DNA from 4 places in the Pantoea sp. CFCC18179 genome. Region 1 is predicted to be linked to each of the others. Evidence: predicted binding sites of a transcription regulator. Region 1 holds the regulator's gene; each other region holds the start of a gene.
The links. Region 1 encodes CRP, which controls carbon source genes, mostly activating them, when cyclic AMP is high. Its sites were predicted from a motif close to ATGTGANNNNNNTCACAT; they were not measured.
Positions count from the first base shown of each region.

Region 2: the regulator CRP is predicted to act here: its motif matches at 2,239-2,256, upstream of azuC (stress response protein AzuC).
Region 3: the regulator CRP is predicted to act here: its motif matches at 2,172-2,189, upstream of cdd (cytidine deaminase).
Region 4: the regulator CRP is predicted to act here: its motif matches at 2,752-2,769, upstream of ACPUC7_RS14880 (PTS mannitol transporter subunit IICBA).

Region 1 is NZ_JBNBPM010000019.1:64,866-69,441, forward strand. It holds gene argD (bifunctional acetylornithine/succinyldiaminopimelate transaminase) at 1-144, shown strand, start outside; gene ACPUC7_RS22725 (YccS/YhfK family putative transporter) at 141-2,219, opposite strand; gene crp (cAMP-activated global transcriptional regulator CRP) at 2,278-2,910, opposite strand; gene ACPUC7_RS22735 (OsmC family protein) at 3,217-3,621, shown strand; gene ACPUC7_RS22740 (phosphoribulokinase) at 3,712-4,576, opposite strand, start outside.
Region 2 is NZ_JBNBPM010000012.1:23,339-27,914, reverse strand. It holds gene dgcA (N-acetyl-D-Glu racemase DgcA) at 1-827, opposite strand, end outside; gene dgcN (N-acetyltransferase DgcN) at 829-1,836, opposite strand; gene azuC (stress response protein AzuC) at 2,088-2,165, opposite strand; gene mntP (manganese efflux pump MntP) at 2,322-2,891, opposite strand; gene ACPUC7_RS19130 (DUF1158 domain-containing protein) at 3,176-3,415, shown strand; gene mqo (malate dehydrogenase (quinone)) at 3,949-4,576, shown strand, end outside.
Region 3 is NZ_JBNBPM010000001.1:715,728-720,303, forward strand. It holds gene metG (methionine--tRNA ligase) at 1-879, shown strand, start outside; gene ACPUC7_RS03385 (CidA/LrgA family protein) at 1,050-1,433, shown strand; gene ACPUC7_RS03390 (CidB/LrgB family autolysis modulator) at 1,426-2,118, shown strand; gene cdd (cytidine deaminase) at 2,243-3,139, shown strand; gene ACPUC7_RS03400 (NAD-dependent malic enzyme) at 3,300-4,576, shown strand, end outside.
Region 4 is NZ_JBNBPM010000007.1:126,786-131,361, reverse strand. It holds gene mtlD (mannitol-1-phosphate 5-dehydrogenase) at 1-540, opposite strand, end outside; gene ACPUC7_RS14880 (PTS mannitol transporter subunit IICBA) at 634-2,568, opposite strand; gene ACPUC7_RS14875 (DUF3053 domain-containing protein) at 3,040-3,753, opposite strand; gene ACPUC7_RS14870 (gamma-glutamyltransferase family protein) at 3,937-4,576, opposite strand, start outside.

The DNA.
Region 1 (4,576 bases):
GCTTCAGCGGCAGAAGGGCTGATGATTTTGACTGCGGGCACCGACGTGATTCGTTTTGTGCCGTCGCTGGTGATTGAACCCACTGACATCGCCGAAGGCATGACGCGTTTCGCCACCGCGATTGAGAAAGTGTTAGCCGCTTAATCCGCTTTCGGACGCAACACCTTAAGCCAGCGGCCATGATGCGGTCGCTGGCTCCACGCCAAAGAAGAGATGGTGTGCATCACGTTGAGGTGCTGCAAAATCCGCTTCACATGCTGTTCGACAATCGTCACCGGCCCTTCATTCAGATTCTCCGGCGCTTCCAGAATATTGCTGTCATTGCCTGGCCCATCGTACGCCAGCCGTTGCTGACAGCGTTGCAGCGCGATTTCACAGGATTGCAGATAACGTTCCGCCAACTTGGACGTCAGCATAGTGTGTTCACGCGCCAGAATGGTCATCGCATTGATATGCTCAACGATAAATTGGCTGTGCGTTACCCACATGCGCATATCTTTCAGATATTGCAGATTGAAGCCGGGTTCGCTGGAGGCTTGATTGAGCGAGTTAAACAGCGCGTTGTGCGCTTGATTGACGCGCATGCGTTGATACGCCAACTTCTCCGGCGATTGCTCCGGGCCGAGCAGCAAGCGCAGCGCGTCCTGATAAGCCTCCAACGCATCGTGCGCATTGTTACGTAGCAAGCCGCTTTGCCATTGCGGCCACAGCCAAATCATCCCGGCGAAGGCAATCAGGCATCCCATCAAGGTATCCATCATGCGCGGTAACAAGAACTGCGCGCCATTCAGCGACAGCAATTGCAGCGAATACACCGCAGTGACGGTAAAGCCAATCATCGACCAACCGTAATATTTGCGCGTCACCAAATAGCTCGCCAGCGTAATCACCAGCATAAACAGCAGCGTGAGCGATTCCGGCACTTCCAGCCGTAAAGAAGCTGCGGCGATCAGCAAACCGGCAAAGGTGCCCAGTGCGCGGTGCTGAATGCGCACGCGCGTGGCGCTGTAGCCATTCTGGCTGACGAACATAATGGTCATCAGAATCCAGTAAGGTTTGGGGATGTTGAAGAACAGCGCCAGCGCGCTGCCAAACATCAACATCACGGCGAAACGACCGGCGGTACGTAACGCCGATGATTTGAAGGAAAGATAGCTGCGCAGCGCTGGCAGCAGCGGCAAGCGGCGTTGGCGATCGGCCATTAAGTCACGCGTGTAGAGCGGCTTTTGGGTACGCAGCACGCGAGCGATGCGGCTGAAGTGGTACAGACAGAAGTTGCCGACCGGATTATCCGGATGCTGGCGGGCGATTTTCTCCAGCGCACCCAGCTGCTTCTCCATGTGAAAGCGATCCGGCAACTGGTGATAAAGAATGGCATCGGCGAGCACCCGCAGCCGCGCTGAGATGATTTTGGCGTTCCAGCGAATCACCGCTTCGGCGTGACTCTGCTCAACCAGTTTCTGCACTTCTTCCGGCTGGTGCAGGCTAACTGAGATGTGTTCCTGCAAATCCAGCGCCACCTGGAAGGCGCGCGTCAGACGTTTGTGGCTGTTATCGCGGCTGGCCGACAGCATGTGCATCTGCTGATAACAGACGGTAATCAGATCAACCGCCTTTTGTTGACGTGCCAGCAGCGGCGGCAGCGCTTTTTCCGGATCGGTTAACTGCGTCAGCAAGGTGTATTTGGCATCGCAATAATCCGCCAGCTCGCGATACAGCAAACTGAGCGATTCGCGCATCGGCTGCTCTTTCCACAGCCAAAACCAGAACCAGTTGAACAAGCCGTACCACAATGTGCCGCCAATATAGAGCAGCGGCGGCACCCAAATCGGCATGCGTCCTACCAGGCTTAGCGAAAAGATGGCGGCAATCAAGGTGGCTGGCAGTAAGCGGCCATGCAGCGGGCTGATTTCACCGGTGACGCCAATCAGTAGCGGCAACACCAATAAAATCAGCGGCAACGGCACGTGATAATCGGTGAGGTACGGAATCAGGAAACTGCCGGTGGCGAACAGCGAACCACCCACAATCAAGCGTTTGAAGAAGCGTTTGTGCGGCGTATCTAACCCCGCCATGTTGCAGCAGGCCGGCACTAAAGAGAACAACAGCCCTTTTTGCAGATCGCCAAACAGCCAACCGAGAGCCACAGGCAGGCACAGCACCAGCGTTTGCCGCAGCGCATAGTTAACTTCAGGATGATAGATGATTCGGCGCCACATCAGCTCATCGCAAATAGAAACGGCGCGATGTTGCCATCACGCCGTGGGTGAGAAGGAATTAGCGGGTGCCGTAAACGACGATGGTTTTACCGTGTGCGGAGATCAGATTCTGATCTTCCAGCATTTTCAGGATACGACCCACGGTTTCGCGTGAGCAGCCCACGATCTGACCAATCTCCTGACGGGTGATTTTAATCTGCATTCCGTCTGGGTGAGTCATCGCATCTGGCTGTTTAGCCAGATTAAGCAGCGTTTGCGCGATACGTCCGGTCACATCGAGGAAGGCAAGGTTGCCCACTTTTTCAGATGTCACTTGCAGACGACGCGCCATTTGCGACGACAGTCGCATTAAAATATCCGGGTTTACCTGAATCAGCTGACGGAATTTTTTGTATGAAATTTCAGCCACTTCGCAGGCAGACTTCGCACGTACCCAAGCACTGCGTTCCTGGCCTTCTTCGAAAAGACCGAGTTCGCCGATGAAATCTCCCTGATTAAGGTAGGAGAGAATCATCTCTTTGCCTTCTTCATCTTTAATCAGTACCGCTACGGAACCTTTCACGATGTAGTACAGCGTTTCCGCTTTCTCACCCTGATGGATGAGCGTGCTTTTTGACGGATATTTGTGAATATGGCAATGGGACAGGAACCATTCGAGTGTAGGGTCTGTTTGCGGTTTGCCGAGAACCATTCGCTATTATCCTCTGTTGTAATCGTGCCCAAAAATACAGGGGGCATTTTTCCCTGTCAGGCGGTTTAATCGTCGAGCGTTTCCTAATGAAGGAAAATTTATTCCGGGGTGACTCTTAAGCTACGCTTTTGATTCTTCCCGCCTTCGTCGGTTAGGACGAAAATATTTTCAGCACTGTTTGTAGCACAGCTTTTGCGAGCTGTCTTGTGTTGTCTCGCTTCAGCAGAAGGGGGATTTCTCTGGATTGCCGTTTGTCATGTGAAAGCGTACTCTGACGGCAAAACCGCCGCTTCAGGAGAAAGAATAATGCAGGCACGAGTGAAATGGGTGGAAGGGCTTACCTTTCTCGGAGAATCCTCATCCGGCCATCAGGTATTAATGGACGGTAATTCCGGTGATAAAGCGCCAAGTCCAATGGAGATGGTGTTGATGGCAGCCGGCGGCTGTAGCGCGATTGACGTGGTGTCGATTCTGCAAAAAGGGCGTAGCGATGTCGCCGATTGCGAAGTGAAACTCACCTCTGAACGTCGTGAAGAAGCGCCACGTATTTTTACGCACATTAACCTGCATTTTATTGTCAGCGGCAAAGCGTTGAGCGATAAAGCGGTGGCGCGCGCAGTTGATCTGTCAGCGGAAAAATATTGTTCGGTGGCTATTATGCTGGGCAAAGGCGTTGAAATCACCCACAGCTATGAAGTGATTGAGCTTTAGCTCGATTGTAGCGGCGCGATTTATCGCGTTCAGTTGATGGTAAAAGGTCAACATAACGCAATAAATTGCGCCGCTACATAATCACTGCACTCACTCAATTCGCTTGCCTTCAATCAGGCGCTGCACCAGCGGCAACATAATCAACTCCATCGCCAGGCCCATTTTTCCGCCCGGCACCACCAAAGTGTTGATGTGGGAGATAAACGATCCCTGAATCATCGCCAGCAGATAAGGGAACGCAATCCCTTCCAATCCACGGAAATGAATCACCACAAAGCTTTCGTCGAGCGACGGAATTTCACGCGCGGCAAACGGGTTTGAGGTATCCACCGTTGGCACACGCTGGAAGTTGATGTGAGTACGCGAGAATTGCGGCGTGATGAAGTTGATGTAATCCTCCATCGAACGCACCACTGAATCCATCACCGCTTCCCGCGAATGTCCACGTTCGCTGGTGTCGCGCACCAGCTTTTGAATCCACTCAAGGTTAACAATTGGCACCACGCCAACAAGTAGATCTACATGTTCCGCCACGTTGTGTGGCTGCGTCACCACGCCGCCGTGCAAACCTTCATAAAACAGCACATCGGTGTTTTCCGGCAGCGGTTGCCACGGCGTAAAGGTGCCCGGCACCTGATTCCACGGTACGGCTTCATCGTAGGTGTGCAAATACTTGCGCGATTCGCCCAGTCCAGTTTGGCCGTAATGCTTGAACGTCTGCTCCAGCAAACCAAAGTCATTGGCTTCCGGGCCGAAATAACTGATGTGGCGCCCGAGATCGCGCGCTTTGCGGATCGCCATGTCCATTTCTGGACGCGTATAGCGATGGAAACTGTCGCCTTCCACTTCCGCGGCATGCAGATTTAACTGCTGGAAAATCTTACGGAAGGCAAGGCTGGTGGTGGTGGTTCCGGCACCGCTGGAACCGGTAACCGCAATAATTGGATGCCTGGCT
Region 2 (4,576 bases), on a different contig from region 1:
ATGCAGCCCACCATCAAACGCATATCGAGCTTTTGCGCATCGATCACCATCGCCAGCGCCTCGGTTAAACCGCCGCATTTATCCAGCTTGATGTTGATCATCTCGTAGCGATTACGCAGCTGCGCGATATCCTCACGCGTGTGGCAGCTTTCATCGGCGCACACCGGAATCGGATGGGCAAAACGCTGCAACTCCTGATCCTGTCCGGCAGGCAATGGCTGCTCGACCATGGCGATGTTGTAACTGACCAGCGCGTTAAGCAGGCTCGGCAAATCCACGCCCGACCAGGCTTCATTGGCATCAATGATCAAGGTGGCGCGCGGTGCGGCGGCGCGGATCGCGGCGACTTTCTCCAGAATCTCGTCGCGATTGAGCTTGATTTTCAGCAGGATGGCACCGCGTGATACTGCGTCGGCAGCGGCGGCGGCCATGTTTTCGATGGAATCAAGGCTGAGCGTTTCGGCAGTGATCACCGATTCCGGCGCCACACGCTGGCTTTGCTGCCAAATGGTTTGCTTAGCCAGCGCGGCATCAAGACGCCACAGCGCGCAGTCCAGCGCATTACGCGCTGAACCGGCAGACAAACGGCTTTGCAGATCGAGACGGCTCAAACCCGCTTCGATGTCGGCGCGCAGCGCTTCCAGTTCGGCGTTGACGCTTTCCGGCGTTTCATCGTAACGCGGCGTGGGTGTGCATTCGCCGCGACCAATAAAACCGTTTTGCTCCAGCGTGACACGAATCACCGTCACCGCGGTGCGCGTGCCACGCGAAATGGCAAACGGACGCGCCAGCGGCAGCTCCAGCACTTCAATCTGCATGCGCCGCATATTAGCCGCGCTCCTGCAACAAAGCGGCGATATCAGCAATGCCGAAACGCACTGGATCGGTGGCAGGCACACCGAATTCAGCGCTGATTTCGGCGCAGTAAGCGCGTGCTTCGTCTTCGCTGTAATTCGAGGTGTTGATGGCGAAACCGGCCAGCTGCACGTTATCGCTGGTGACATGTGCGGCGCGCAGGTTGGCTTCGACGCAATCTTTCAGGCTGACCATTGGTTGATGCGGCAAGTGGCGCATATGTGGACGGCCCATTTCGTGGCACACCACCAGCCAATGTGGTTGCGCACCGTGAATCAGGCCCATGCTGACGCCGGCATAGGAAGGATGGAACAGCGAACCCTGGCCCTCAACGATATCCCAATGATCGGCATCGTTAGCTGGCGACAACGCTTCAGCAGCACCGGCAATGAAGTCGGCAATCACCGCATCAATCGCAATACCTTCGCCTGCCACCAAAATGCCGGTTTGGCCGGTGGCACGGAAATCGGCTTTCATGCCGCGTTCACGCATCGCTGCTTCCAGCGCCAGCGAGGTGTACATCTTGCCCACTGAGCAGTCGGTACCGACAGTAAGTACACGCTTACCTTCGCGCTTTTTACCGCTGCCGACGTTGAGTTTTGGACGCATGTGGCGCAGGTCGAACAGCTCAACGCCAAACTCTTTGGCTAATGCCACCAGCTCTGGCTCATCGACCAAGCGATGGTGCAAACCGCTGGCAACGTTCATACCCGCCGCAATGGCGCTTTTTACCGTATCGAGCCAATGGGTTGGTAGATAGCCACCGGCATTGGCGGTGCCGAGTACCAAGGTTTTGGCACCGCGCGCTTTGGCGGCGGCAATGTCGAGTTCATCTAAACCCAGGCTCACGGTGCAGCCCGGCAATTTGATTTCGCCGACGCACTGCTCTGGTCGCCAGACCTGAATACCGCGCGCGGTTTTCGCTGCCAGTGGATCGGTTACGTCGCCAAGAAAGAGTAAATAGGGTTGTGGGATCAGCATGATGTTTCTCGTTTCAGACAAGTTATAGGGCCTGAATCGACTATTTCACGCAGCAGAAAGGGTGACGAATGCTTGTTTGGTTATAGGGTATAACCGCAGGCTATAGTCAGATCGAAAAGTGATGGCTGGAGAGATAAATCAAGCGGTTAGGGGGATTTTTGTCACATTTGAGGCGGGAGGGATAAGAAAATGGTTGATAACCACCGGTCGATCCTTGACCGCGATTATCGAGGGTATTCTGTGGCGTTGAATTAATTCATCGCGCCTGGCGGTACGTGTTTGAAGGTTTCAACATAAGAACGGAACACGTAGCGGAAAAAGCGTTTCATAAGGCACCTGGTTCAAAAATTGTTGAAGAAATACGCAAAAAGTATAACGAATGTGCGTTTTTACCGCAATTATTTTTGAAGTAGATCACAAAATGGGGAGGTTTGGGGATGGGTGCACGAGTTAAATGTGGTCACCATAAATGGCGACCCTACAAATTAAAACCAGCCTAAATGCTCGCTGAGAATGGTGCAGCCGATGCTGATTAACACCACGCCGCCCAGCACTTCGGCCCATTTGCCCATTACCGGGCCGATGAAACGTCCAACCAATACGCCGGTGGTCGCCATAATGGTGGTGGCGGCACCGATGGTCACCGCGGTGAGAATGATATTGACCTGCAAGAAAGCCAGGCCGACACCGACGGCCAGCGCATCAAGGCTGGTCGCCACAGCGGTTAATGCCAGCACCATAAAACCGTGACGCTGCGGCGCTTCACACGGCTCATCTGCGGTTTGACGGAAACCTTCCATCACCATACGCACGCCCAGCACGGTTAACAGACCGAAAGCCACCCAATGATCCCACGCCATAATGTAGCGGCTGGCGGCGAGGCCAATCGCCCAACCAATCAATGGCGTCAGCATTTCGATGACACCAAAAATCAGGCCAGTACGCAGCGCTTCTTTTATGCCTGGGCGATGCAGTGACGCGCCTTTGCCCAGTGCGGCGGCGAAAGCGTCCATCGACATACCAAAGGCCAGAATCAGGGTTGCAATAAAAGTCATGGGTTTTCAATCAATGCTGCGGAACAGGCGGTTAAGCTGCTACTTCTCCGCATTTATTGTTCAGTAATGAAAAAGTGCGCGCAGTCTAACACGCAAAATCGCCAAAAAAAAGACAGTAAAATCAGGGATTTAAGTATAGCAAAGGCTATAACTCTTAACTTCCGCTATTTTCGACGCTAAGTGAATGGAATAGAAGAATTTTCTGAGACTGGTCTGGTACGGGGATTGCACCGCAGCGGCGTTTTATGCGCTAATGCCCGCGCTTACTGATAGGAAATTTGATAATGAATAATCCGTTTGAAACGCTGATCATTCCAGGCGGCATCCTGCTGCTGGGCTTTCTTTCTGCCCTGCTGCTGCCTGCGCCCTCATTTGGTATCGAGCTGGCCAAAAAACTGCAAGAAAGTCTGCATCTGATGGATGTTAATCAGCTGTATACCATTGTCTTCAGTTTGTGGTTTTTGCTGCTGGGCGCGATTGAATTCTTCGTTATTCGCTTTCTCTGGCGTCGCCGCTCGCGCTAATCCTCTTCCATGCGGTGATGCATTTTTCCTCTGAAGGGCACGCCGCGTCTCGGCCAAATTCTTAACCACAAAAATGTAACATTAGTTTTACACAAACGGGTGAAATATCAGGCAACATAAAATCCGCATCAATTATCAATTTTGATAAAAACCTTTAATATCATTATATTATTTTGTGACACAGCTCACTAGCTCAATTATTAACCAGCCATATCACTCACAATCTCGCAACAACTGCATTACCATAAGCGTCTGATTAAGAGATAAAAATCCCTTATGGCAGCAAGGTTGAGCTGATTAATTCTTATGCTGAATCATTTCCGCCTTTAAAAAATAAACAAACGTTTAATTCCGATACGAGAATGTTATATTCGGATGCATATGCATAACGTGCAGTTAACCGTTATCGTCCCCATGACTTATACCTGAGTCTTAACCTTTGAGAGATAGCGCCACGCGCTCGAAAGAAGCGCGGCTATTTCGCCTGCGAACCTGTTGAGCTTCAGGTCAACAGAGAGAGGAGATGTCGCCTCATGAGTACTACTGCGGTAAATCTGGCGCTGGCCGCCGCTGGCAAGGAAAGCGCAAACCTTCAGGAACGAAAAGACGTCGACGTACTGCTGATTGGCGCAGGCGTGATGAGTGCGACCCTGGGCGCATGGCTGCAAGATCTTGAGCCGGACTGGTCAATTGAGATGGTTGAACGCCTCGATGAAGTGGCGGTGGAATCCTCTAATGGCTGGAACAATGCCGGAACCGGTCACGCCGCGCTGGCTGAGCTCAACTACACGCCGCAAAAAGCGGACGGCAGCATCGATATCGCCAAAGCGGTAGCGATTAACGAATCGTTCCAGATTTCTCGCCAGTTCTGGGCTTATCACGTTCAGAAAGGCAACCTGCGCAATCCTAAAAGCTTTATCCACAGTACGCCGCACATGAGTTTCGTCTGGGGCGACGATAACGTTGAATTCCTGCGCAAGCGTTTCCAGGCATTGCAGAAAAGTACGCTGTTCCGCGGCATGAACTATTCCGAAGATCGCCAGCAAATCACCCAGTGGATTCCGCTGGTGATGAATGGTCGTGACAGCAAACAGAAAGTCGCCGCCACCTGGACCGAAATGGGCACCGACGTGAACTTCGGTGAAGTGACGCGTCAGCTGA
Region 3 (4,576 bases), on a different contig from region 1:
GTCAACAAAGTGGTGAACCTGGCTTCGCGTAACGCTGGCTTCCTGACCAAACGCTTTGGCGGCAAACTGGCGAGCGAACTGGCCGATCCGGCGCTGTATCAGACCTTTGTGGATGCGTCTGAGAAGATTGGTGAAGCTTGGGCAAGCCGCGAATATAACCGTGCGATCCGCGAAATCATGGCGCTGGCTGATTTGGCCAACCGCTACGTTGACGAGCAGGCACCTTGGGTGGTGGCGAAGCAAGAAGGCCGCGATGCCGACCTGCAAGCGATCTGCTCAATGGGCATCAACCTGTTCCGCGTGTTGATGACCTGGCTGAAGCCGGTGTTGCCTTCATTGAGCGCGCGTGCCGAAGCCTTCCTGCAAAGCGAACTGAGCTGGGATGCGATTGCACAACCGCTGCTGGATCACGACGTGGCACCGTTTAAAGCATTGTATGGCCGCATTGAAATGACCAAAGTTGAGGCGCTGATTGAGGCTTCAAAAGAGGACGCCGCAGCCGCTAACAAACCAGCGGCAACCGGTCCGCTGGCCGATGCGCCGATTGGCGACACCATCACCATCGATGATTTTGCCAAAGTCGATATGCGCGTAGCGCTGATCGAGAAAGCCGAACTGGTTGACGGTTCCGACAAACTGCTGCGCCTCGAGCTGGATCTGGGTGGCGAGAAGCGTCAGATCTTCTCTGGCATTCGCGCGGCGTATCCGGATCCGTCGGTGCTGGTTGGCAAGATGACGATTATCGTCGCTAACCTCGCGCCGCGTAAAATGCGCTTCGGTATTTCTGAAGGCATGGTGCTTTCTGCGGGTCCAGGCGGTAAGGATCTGTTTGTGCTGTCGGTTGATAGCGGTGCAGTGCCGGGTATGCCGGTTAAGTAAGCTAACAAGCCGCCTCAGGGCGGCTTTTTTGTACCTGTTGATCCTACAAAGGATTGGCGCGTTTTTCGTAGGGTCGCCATTTATGGCGACCAGCTCAGACAGTACTGTGATCGCTAGCACGCTAATCGCTTAATGCGTATGATAAAGCGCTACGAAAACAGGAGCCTGACATGCCTGCCGTTCTCTCTGCTTGCTGGCGCTATGTGCGCGCCTTCGTGATAATTTATGCGGCGCTGTACGCCGGAATGGGCATTTCCGCCCTGCTTCCGATTACCATTCCTGGCAGCATCATTGGCATGTTGCTGCTGTTCCTGTTGCTGGCGCTGCAAATTATGCCGGTTGAGTGGGTAAAACCCGGTTGCCATCTGTTGATTCGCTATATGGCGCTGCTATTTGTGCCCATCAGCGTCGGCGTAATGAGCTATACCGACATCCTCACCGCGCAGTTTGGACCGATTGTCGTCTCCTGCATTGTCAGTACTTTTATGGTGTTATTGATTGTCGGCCTCAGCGCCGAACGCTTGCAGCGCCCGCAGGAGAAGCCACATGACTGATGCATGGTGGTCACTGCCGCTGACAATTATCGCCTACTTCGCGGCACGCAAGCTGGCAGCGAAAATCAACATCTCCATCGTTAATCCGTTATTGGTGGCGATGGCAATTGTCATTCCACTTTTGTTGCTTACCCATATGCCCTACGCGCGCTATTTCGCTGGCAGCAGTTTTTTAAATCAGCTACTGCAACCCGCAGTAGTGGCACTGGCGCTGCCGCTGTATGAACAGATGCATCAGATCCGCGCCCGCTGGAAAACCATCATCAGCGTGTGTTTCATTGGCAGCATCACCGCGATGGTTTCGGGCACCGCCATTGCGCTGTGGATGGGCGCGACGCCTGAAATTGCCGCGACCATCATGCCAAAGTCGGTGACGACACCGATTGCCATGGCGGTTTCCGGATCGCTGCACGGTATTCCCGCCATCAGCGCCATTTGCGTGCTCATCGCGGGCGTATTGGGTGCGGTGTTCGGCCATATGTTGCTAAATCTGTTTAAAGTGAAAAACAAATCATCGCGCGGATTGGCGATTGGCAATGCTTCGCATGCGCTAGGCACCGCGCGTGCTGCTGAAATTGATTATCAGGAAGGCGCATTTAGCTCTCTGGCGCTGGTGATTTGCGGCATCATCACTTCGCTGCTGGCTCCGTTTCTTTTCCCGCTGCTAATGCATTGGCTGGGCTAAAACTTGCGAGAGATCTCGCAAAGTTGAAACAAGCCAATCAGCTTGCATTGTCATAGCGACTTGGATCACATATAAACCGTGAGGCGGCGCATTGCCGCTAACGTGCAACTGAGGCCATCACATCATGCATCCACGATTTACACCCGCCTTCTCCGCCCTGCCCGCTGCGTTGCAATCGGCCATTCAGCCATTGCTGGATGCGGATGATTTTCATGGCGTGCTGCGTCCGCAAGATGTGGAGCAATTAAAACAACTCACTGCGTTGGATGATGATGCGCTGGCGCTGGCCTTGTTGCCGCTGGCAGCCAGTTGTGCGGTGGCGACCGTTTCGAATTTCAACGTTGGCGCGATTTCTCGCGGTGTCAGCGGACATTGGTATTTCGGTGCCAATATGGAATTTTTGCACGCGCCGCTGCAACAAACCGTCCATGCAGAGCAAAGCGCGATTACCCATGCCTGGTTGCGAGGTGAAAAGAAACTGGCGGCGATAACGGTCAACTACACGCCGTGCGGGCATTGTCGCCAGTTTATGAACGAACTGAACAGCGGCACCGCTATTCGCATCAGCCTGCCGGGACGCGCAGTGAGCACGCTGGGTGATTATCTGCCCGATGCGTTTGGCCCGGCGGATTTGAATATCACCGAGCGTTTACTGACGCCGGTTGATCACGGTTTTGTCTTGCAAGGCGACGCATTGCAGCAAGCAGCCATTGAGGCAGCGAATCACAGCCACGCGCCTTACAGCAAAAGTTACAGCGGCGTGTCATTGCTTACGGCGAGCGGCAAGACGTTTACCGGACGTTACGCGGAAAATGCCGCCTTTAACCCAAGTTTGCCACCGTTACAGGCGGCGCTGATTTTGATGAATATGAGCAACGAAGCGCTAGATACTATTCAGCAAGCGGTTTTGGCTGAGTGTCAGGACAGTACGCTAAGTCAGCTGGATGCCACACGCGCCACGCTTGCCGCATTAGGATGTGAAGATTTTTCACTTACTTTAGTTTCGAAAACATCAGTTTAGTGATCCTTTTACCGCTTTTGTGACCTTCTATTAACAAAAGCTGTACATCTGCAGGAATTTTCATAGGATCGGGCGCCAGAACCTCTTCACTTCAAGATAGACTGGCGTTACCTTTTCCCGGCGATACGTCAGAAAACACTGCAACCGGAGCAAGCACTGCATGGAACTCGACTACGAAAGTAAACGCCCGCTGTATATTCCTTATGCGGGTCCGATCCTGCTGGAATTTCCGCTGTTGAATAAAGGCAGCGCCTTCACCCTCGAAGAACGTAACGAATTTAACCTCAACGGTTTGCTACCCGAAGCGGTAGAAACCATTGATGAGCAGGTCGAACGCGCCTGGCGTCAGTTCCTGGATTTCAAAAACAATAACGACAAGCACGTCTATCTGCGTAACATCCAGGACACCAACGAAACGCTGTTCTACCGCCTGCTGGACAATCATCTGGAAGAGATGATGCCGATTATTTATACCCCAACGGTCGGCGCGGCTTGTGAACACTTCTCCGAAATTTACCGTCGCGCGCGCGGCGTGTTCATCTCTTATAACAACCGCGACCGCATCGAAGACATGCTGCAAAACGCTACCAAGCAGAATGTAAAAGTGATCGTGGTAACCGATGGCGAGCGTATTCTCGGCCTCGGCGACCTCGGCATCGGCGGCATGGGGATTCCGATTGGTAAGCTGTCGCTGTACACCGCATGTGGTGGCATCAGCCCGGCTTACACCTTGCCGGTGGTACTGGATGTCGGTACCAATAACCAGCAGTTGCTTAACGATCCGCTGTACATGGGCTGGCGCCATCCGCGTATCACCGGTGAAGAGTACGAATCGTTTGTTAACGAATTCATTCAGGCAGTGAAACGTCGCTGGCCAAACGTGCTGTTGCAGTTCGAAGATTTCGCGCAGAAAAACGCTATGCCGCTGCTTGAGCGCTATCGTGATGAGATTTGCTGCTTCAATGACGACATTCAAGGCACCGCCGCCGTCACCGTTGGCACCTTGATCGCCGCCAGCCGTGCTGCCGGTAGCCGTCTGTGCGAACAGAAAGTGGTGTTCCTTGGTGCGGGTTCCGCCGGTTGTGGTATCGCCGAGCAGATCATTGCGCAGATGAAATCGGAAGGTTTAAGCGATGATGAAGCACGCGGCCGCGTGATGATGGTCGATCGTTTTGGCCTGCTGACGGACAAACTGCCCAATCTGCTCAACTTCCAGAGCAAGCTGGTGCAGAAAAGCGAAAATCTGAAGGATTGGGACACAGACAGCGATTCCATTTCGCTGCTGGACGTGGTGCGTAACGCGAAGCCCGATATCCTCATCGGCGTGTCGGGCCAGCCGGGCCTGTTCACCGAAGAGATCATTCGTGAGATGCACAAGCACACCAAACGTCCAATCGTGATGCCGCTGTCGAACCCGACTTCACGTGTCGAAGCGAC
Region 4 (4,576 bases), on a different contig from region 1:
GCTGAAGGTTTCAACGGTGACTTCCAGCGGATCGGTGGTGCCAGCTTCAGAAGGTGGCACGATGCGGTCTACCGCCGAATCGACGAAGCCAACATGCTCTTCAACCCACGCATGATACTGCTCTGGCAGCGCTTTCAGCACATGCTGTTTGAGCTGGCTGGTGCCACGCACCATGTTTTCACAGGCGATGATATTGAGAGGGCGGGCATTACCGTTGTCGCTGCGTTTGGCCAGGCCTTTGGCCACGCCACCGGCGATGCGCTCGAGAATCTGCGGGCCCACCGCGGTGGTAACGATATCAACCTCAGCAATCAGCGTCACAATGTCATCGCTGGTGCTGTTTACGGCGCTGACGCCTCTTACGATTTCGACTTTCGCCTGCTCGCCAACCACATGAACCGGATACTCATGATGGGCGTTAAGGGCATCAAGTACCACTTGATTGACGTCAGCAAACACCAGTTCGATCCCGGCATCTGCCAGCAACTTACCGATAAAACCGCGACCAATGTTACCTGCTCCAAAATGTAACGCTTTCATAAATTTGACCCATATCAAATGACGAAAGGGCGGGCAAATCCGCCCCGAAAAATGGGACGGGCTTGCCCGCCCCCGGGAAGGTAAAACCTGGAATTACGCTTTGACGGTGCTGCCAGACAGCAGATCCAACACGTCCTGCACGCTGGTGGTGTTTGCCAGCTTCTCAATCACGCTGTCATCGTCCAGCGCGTTGGTCAGGCTGGTAATCACCTGGATGTGTTCGTTGTTGCGTGCGGCAATACCGATAACCAGACGCGCCACATCTTCAGCTTCTTCACCAAACTGCACGCCCGCTGGATATTGGCAGAACACCACGCCAGTTTTCAGCACGCGATCTTTCGCTTCAACCGTACCGTGCGGCACTGCGATAGACTCGCCGAGGTAGGTTGGCGTCAGCTTTTCACGTTCCAGCATCGCTTCAACGTATTCCGGCTGCACGTAGCCGCCTTTCACCAGTTGCTCACCGGCAAAGCGAATTGCTTGCTCTTTATTGCTGGCGCTCAGACCGAGGAACACGTTGTCTGCACCCAGTTTGAACAGGTGCGCGTTGCCTTCGTCGTAGCTGTCAGCCAGCGTAGTCTGTACGGTTTCGCGATGCGTTTCGCTGCGGTTGGCCGCCACTAAACGTTCGGTCAGATTGCTGTACAGCGCGCTATCAAGGAAGTTGTTCAGCGAAATGTGCTGCGCCTGCGGTGCCTGACGCATCGCACGTTCCGTCAGATCGCGGTGAGTAATCACCAAATCGACGTCGCCTGGCAGCGAGTTAATCGCGCTGTTGGTGACGGAAATGTTGCTCAGACCGGCATCCTGCACTTTCTTACGCAGCACGCCCGCACCCATCGCACTTGAACCCATACCAGCATCGCAAGCGACGATGATTTTACGTACATGAGCCACATCAACGCTGTTTGCGTCACCCGCAACCGGAGAACCGGCAACGGCCTGGCCTTTCGACTGCGCTTTCATGTCTTTCATGCGCTGCGTTGCCGCTTCGATATCGTCATCTTCTTTCACTTTGCTGGTTTTCAGCAGGATAGAAGAGACCACGAAGGAGACCGCAAATGCCGCGATAATCGCCGCGATGTTAGCGAAGTAAGCGCCTTTTGGCGTCATCGCCAGCACTGCCAGGATAGAACCCGGAGAAGCTGGAGATACCAGACCGCCGTTCAGCAGCGTCAAGGTGAACACGCCAGTCATACCGCCGAGGATAACTGCCAGCAGCAAGCGTGGCGCCATCAACACGTACGGGAAGTAAATTTCGTGGATACCACCAAGGAAGTGGATGATCGCGGCGCCGCCAGCAGATTGCTTAGCGCTACCGCGACCAAACATCATGTAGGCAACCAGCACGCCCATACCTGGGCCTGGGTTCGCTTCAATCAGGAAGAAGATGGATTTGCCTGCTTCGCTCGCCTGCTGGATGCCCAGTGGAGAGAAGATACCGTGGTTGATGGCGTTATTGAGGAACAGGATTTTCGCCGGTTCAACAAAGATCGACGTCAGCGGTAGCAGGTTGTTCTGCACCATCAGATTCACGCCAGCGGCGAGGATATGTGACAGACCTTCAACCAATGGACCGATTGCCAGGAACGCCAGCAGCGCCAACAGCATACCGATGATACCGGCTGAGAAGTTGTTAACCAGCATCTCGAAGCCGCTTTTGATCTTACCATCAACAACGCGGTCAAAAGATTTGATCGCCCAGCCGCCCAGCGGACCCGCAATCATTGAGCCGAGGAACATCGGCATATCGGCGCCGACGATCACGCCCATGGTGGTGATCGCACCGACCACGCCACCGCGGTCGCCGCCTACCAGACGTCCACCGGTGAAACCAATCAGCAGTGGCAGCAGATAAGTGATCATTGGGCCGACGAGTTTCGCCAGCGTTTCGTTTGGAATCCATCCGGTTGGGATGAACAGCGCAGTGATGATACCCCAGGCGATAAACGCACCGATGTTAGGCATCACCATATTACTCAGAAAGCGACCAAAGCTCTGAACCTTGACCTTTACTGATGAGGACATAAACCCACCCCTTATTGAGACGCGCCGCAATAAGAGAGCGCGTTTGTTTTTGTTTGAACGTTACGGCGGGGGCCGTGGCATTACTGTATGCACGCGGACTCTAGCACTAGTTTATTACGCTGCGTAGAGCACTGGCTAAGTGTGATATAGATCACGCTAATTCGGGGTAAGAGGGGTGCGATAAAGTGATGCTGATCACAAAAAAGCGTTGTAAGAAAGCAACGATGACGAATTTTTAAGCAAATCAAGGCGATGAATGTGACTTAAGTCACCTTTCTAGGTTGCTGGTTTGTTCCATAAATGTGATGGTGATCACAAACAATTTGTGGTCATAAATGCGCCAGATCACACAATGGCGATGCAGAAAAGAACGTTGTAAGGAAGTGACGAAAATCTGAAAAACGGCGAGCGGATGGCAAAATGAAAAAGGCGGCCATTTGGCCGCCTGCTAATGCAATTTCACCGGGGATTTTACAATCCGCCTTGCACCGCATTCTGCGCTTGCGTCAGCGCTTGTGCATTGCTGGAAAGATTGCTCATCAGCGTGTTGTACTGCGTCGCTTGATCCTGAGTCGGGAACTGCACGCCGCTGTCGTTAAAGCTCACACGTGAACCCTGCGATTGCAGATAATCGCCGGTTTGCACCGCCGCCTGGCTCAACGCCTGCAATTGTGGCAACAGTGGAATCAGCGTACCGGCTGGCTGCGTCACCACTTTGGTATATGCCGCGTCATACACTTTCTTCAGGTCGTCTGGCTGCTTCAGCGTGGCCTTGCTGCTGTCGGCCTGCATTTTGGCGCTTTGAATCTGCTGAGTCAGCACATTCAGATTGCCGCTGGCCTGGCGCAAGCTATCACGGCGAGTGAGATAATCCTGCGGCACGTGAATCGCTGCCAGTTCGTCCACAACCGGACGCATACCCTGTTCAATTGCCTGATTGGCCTGCTGTGAGAAGCTATACAGGATGGCGTAATCGCTAGCGTAGTTGCCGAAGGTCTGTTTCTGGTTCTCACTCAGGCTTGGCAGATGTTCGCCGCTGCGCATCACGGTGTTCTGAAGGAAATCGCTAAACGCTTTACGCTGATCGCCTTCTTTGTCGCCGCAGGCAGTGAGTTGCAGCACAATGAGTGTGCCAACCATCAGCATCCCAATACGCATCCAGATGCGGTTAATTCCTGACGCCATGTTTCAACTCCTGTCGTGACAAAATGGCACTATTCGATTCGGTGAGAAAGGTCCTAAAGAATAGTGCAATGACATGAGCTGTACAACGGGAGCGCTAAGCATGGTGCGCATTAATGCGCACCCTACGTGGAAATTGCTGGTTTTGTAGGGTCGCCATTTATGGTGACCGCCACAAAGCGAAAATTAATACACCAGCGCCTGCCCATCTTTGCGGCTTTCGGTAGCAGCGATATAGAAACCTTGCGGATCGCGCACAATCGCCTGCGCGCCGCCGAAGTTATAGCCGAGCAGCGGATCTTCCAACGTGATGTGATGCCCCATTTCGCGCAGCTTCGCCAACACATTGCGGTCAATACCCGGCTCAACCACCACTTCGCGCCCTTGCACCACGCGCCAGCGCGGCGCATCAATCGCCGCCTGCGGATTCTGCTTATGCAGCATCACGCGCAACGCCATTTGCAGATGTCCCTGCGCCTGCATCGGGCCGCCCATCACGCCAAACGACATCAGCGGCTGGCCGTCGCCATCTAATGCAAAGGCGGGAATGATGGTGTGGAACGGACGTTTACCGCCTGCCACCACATTGGGATGTTGCGGATCGAGCGAGAAACCGCAGCCGCGATTCTGCAAACTGATACCGGTTTCCGGCACCACCACACCAGAACCAAAGCCCATGTAGTTCGATTGTATAAAGGAAACCATCATGCCGCTGGCATCGGCAGTGGAGAGATAAACCGTGCCGCTCTGTTTGGGCGAACCAAAGCTGAAATCTCCGGCCTGATCGGGATTAATCAACTGCGCGCGCTGCTTGAGGTATTCATCG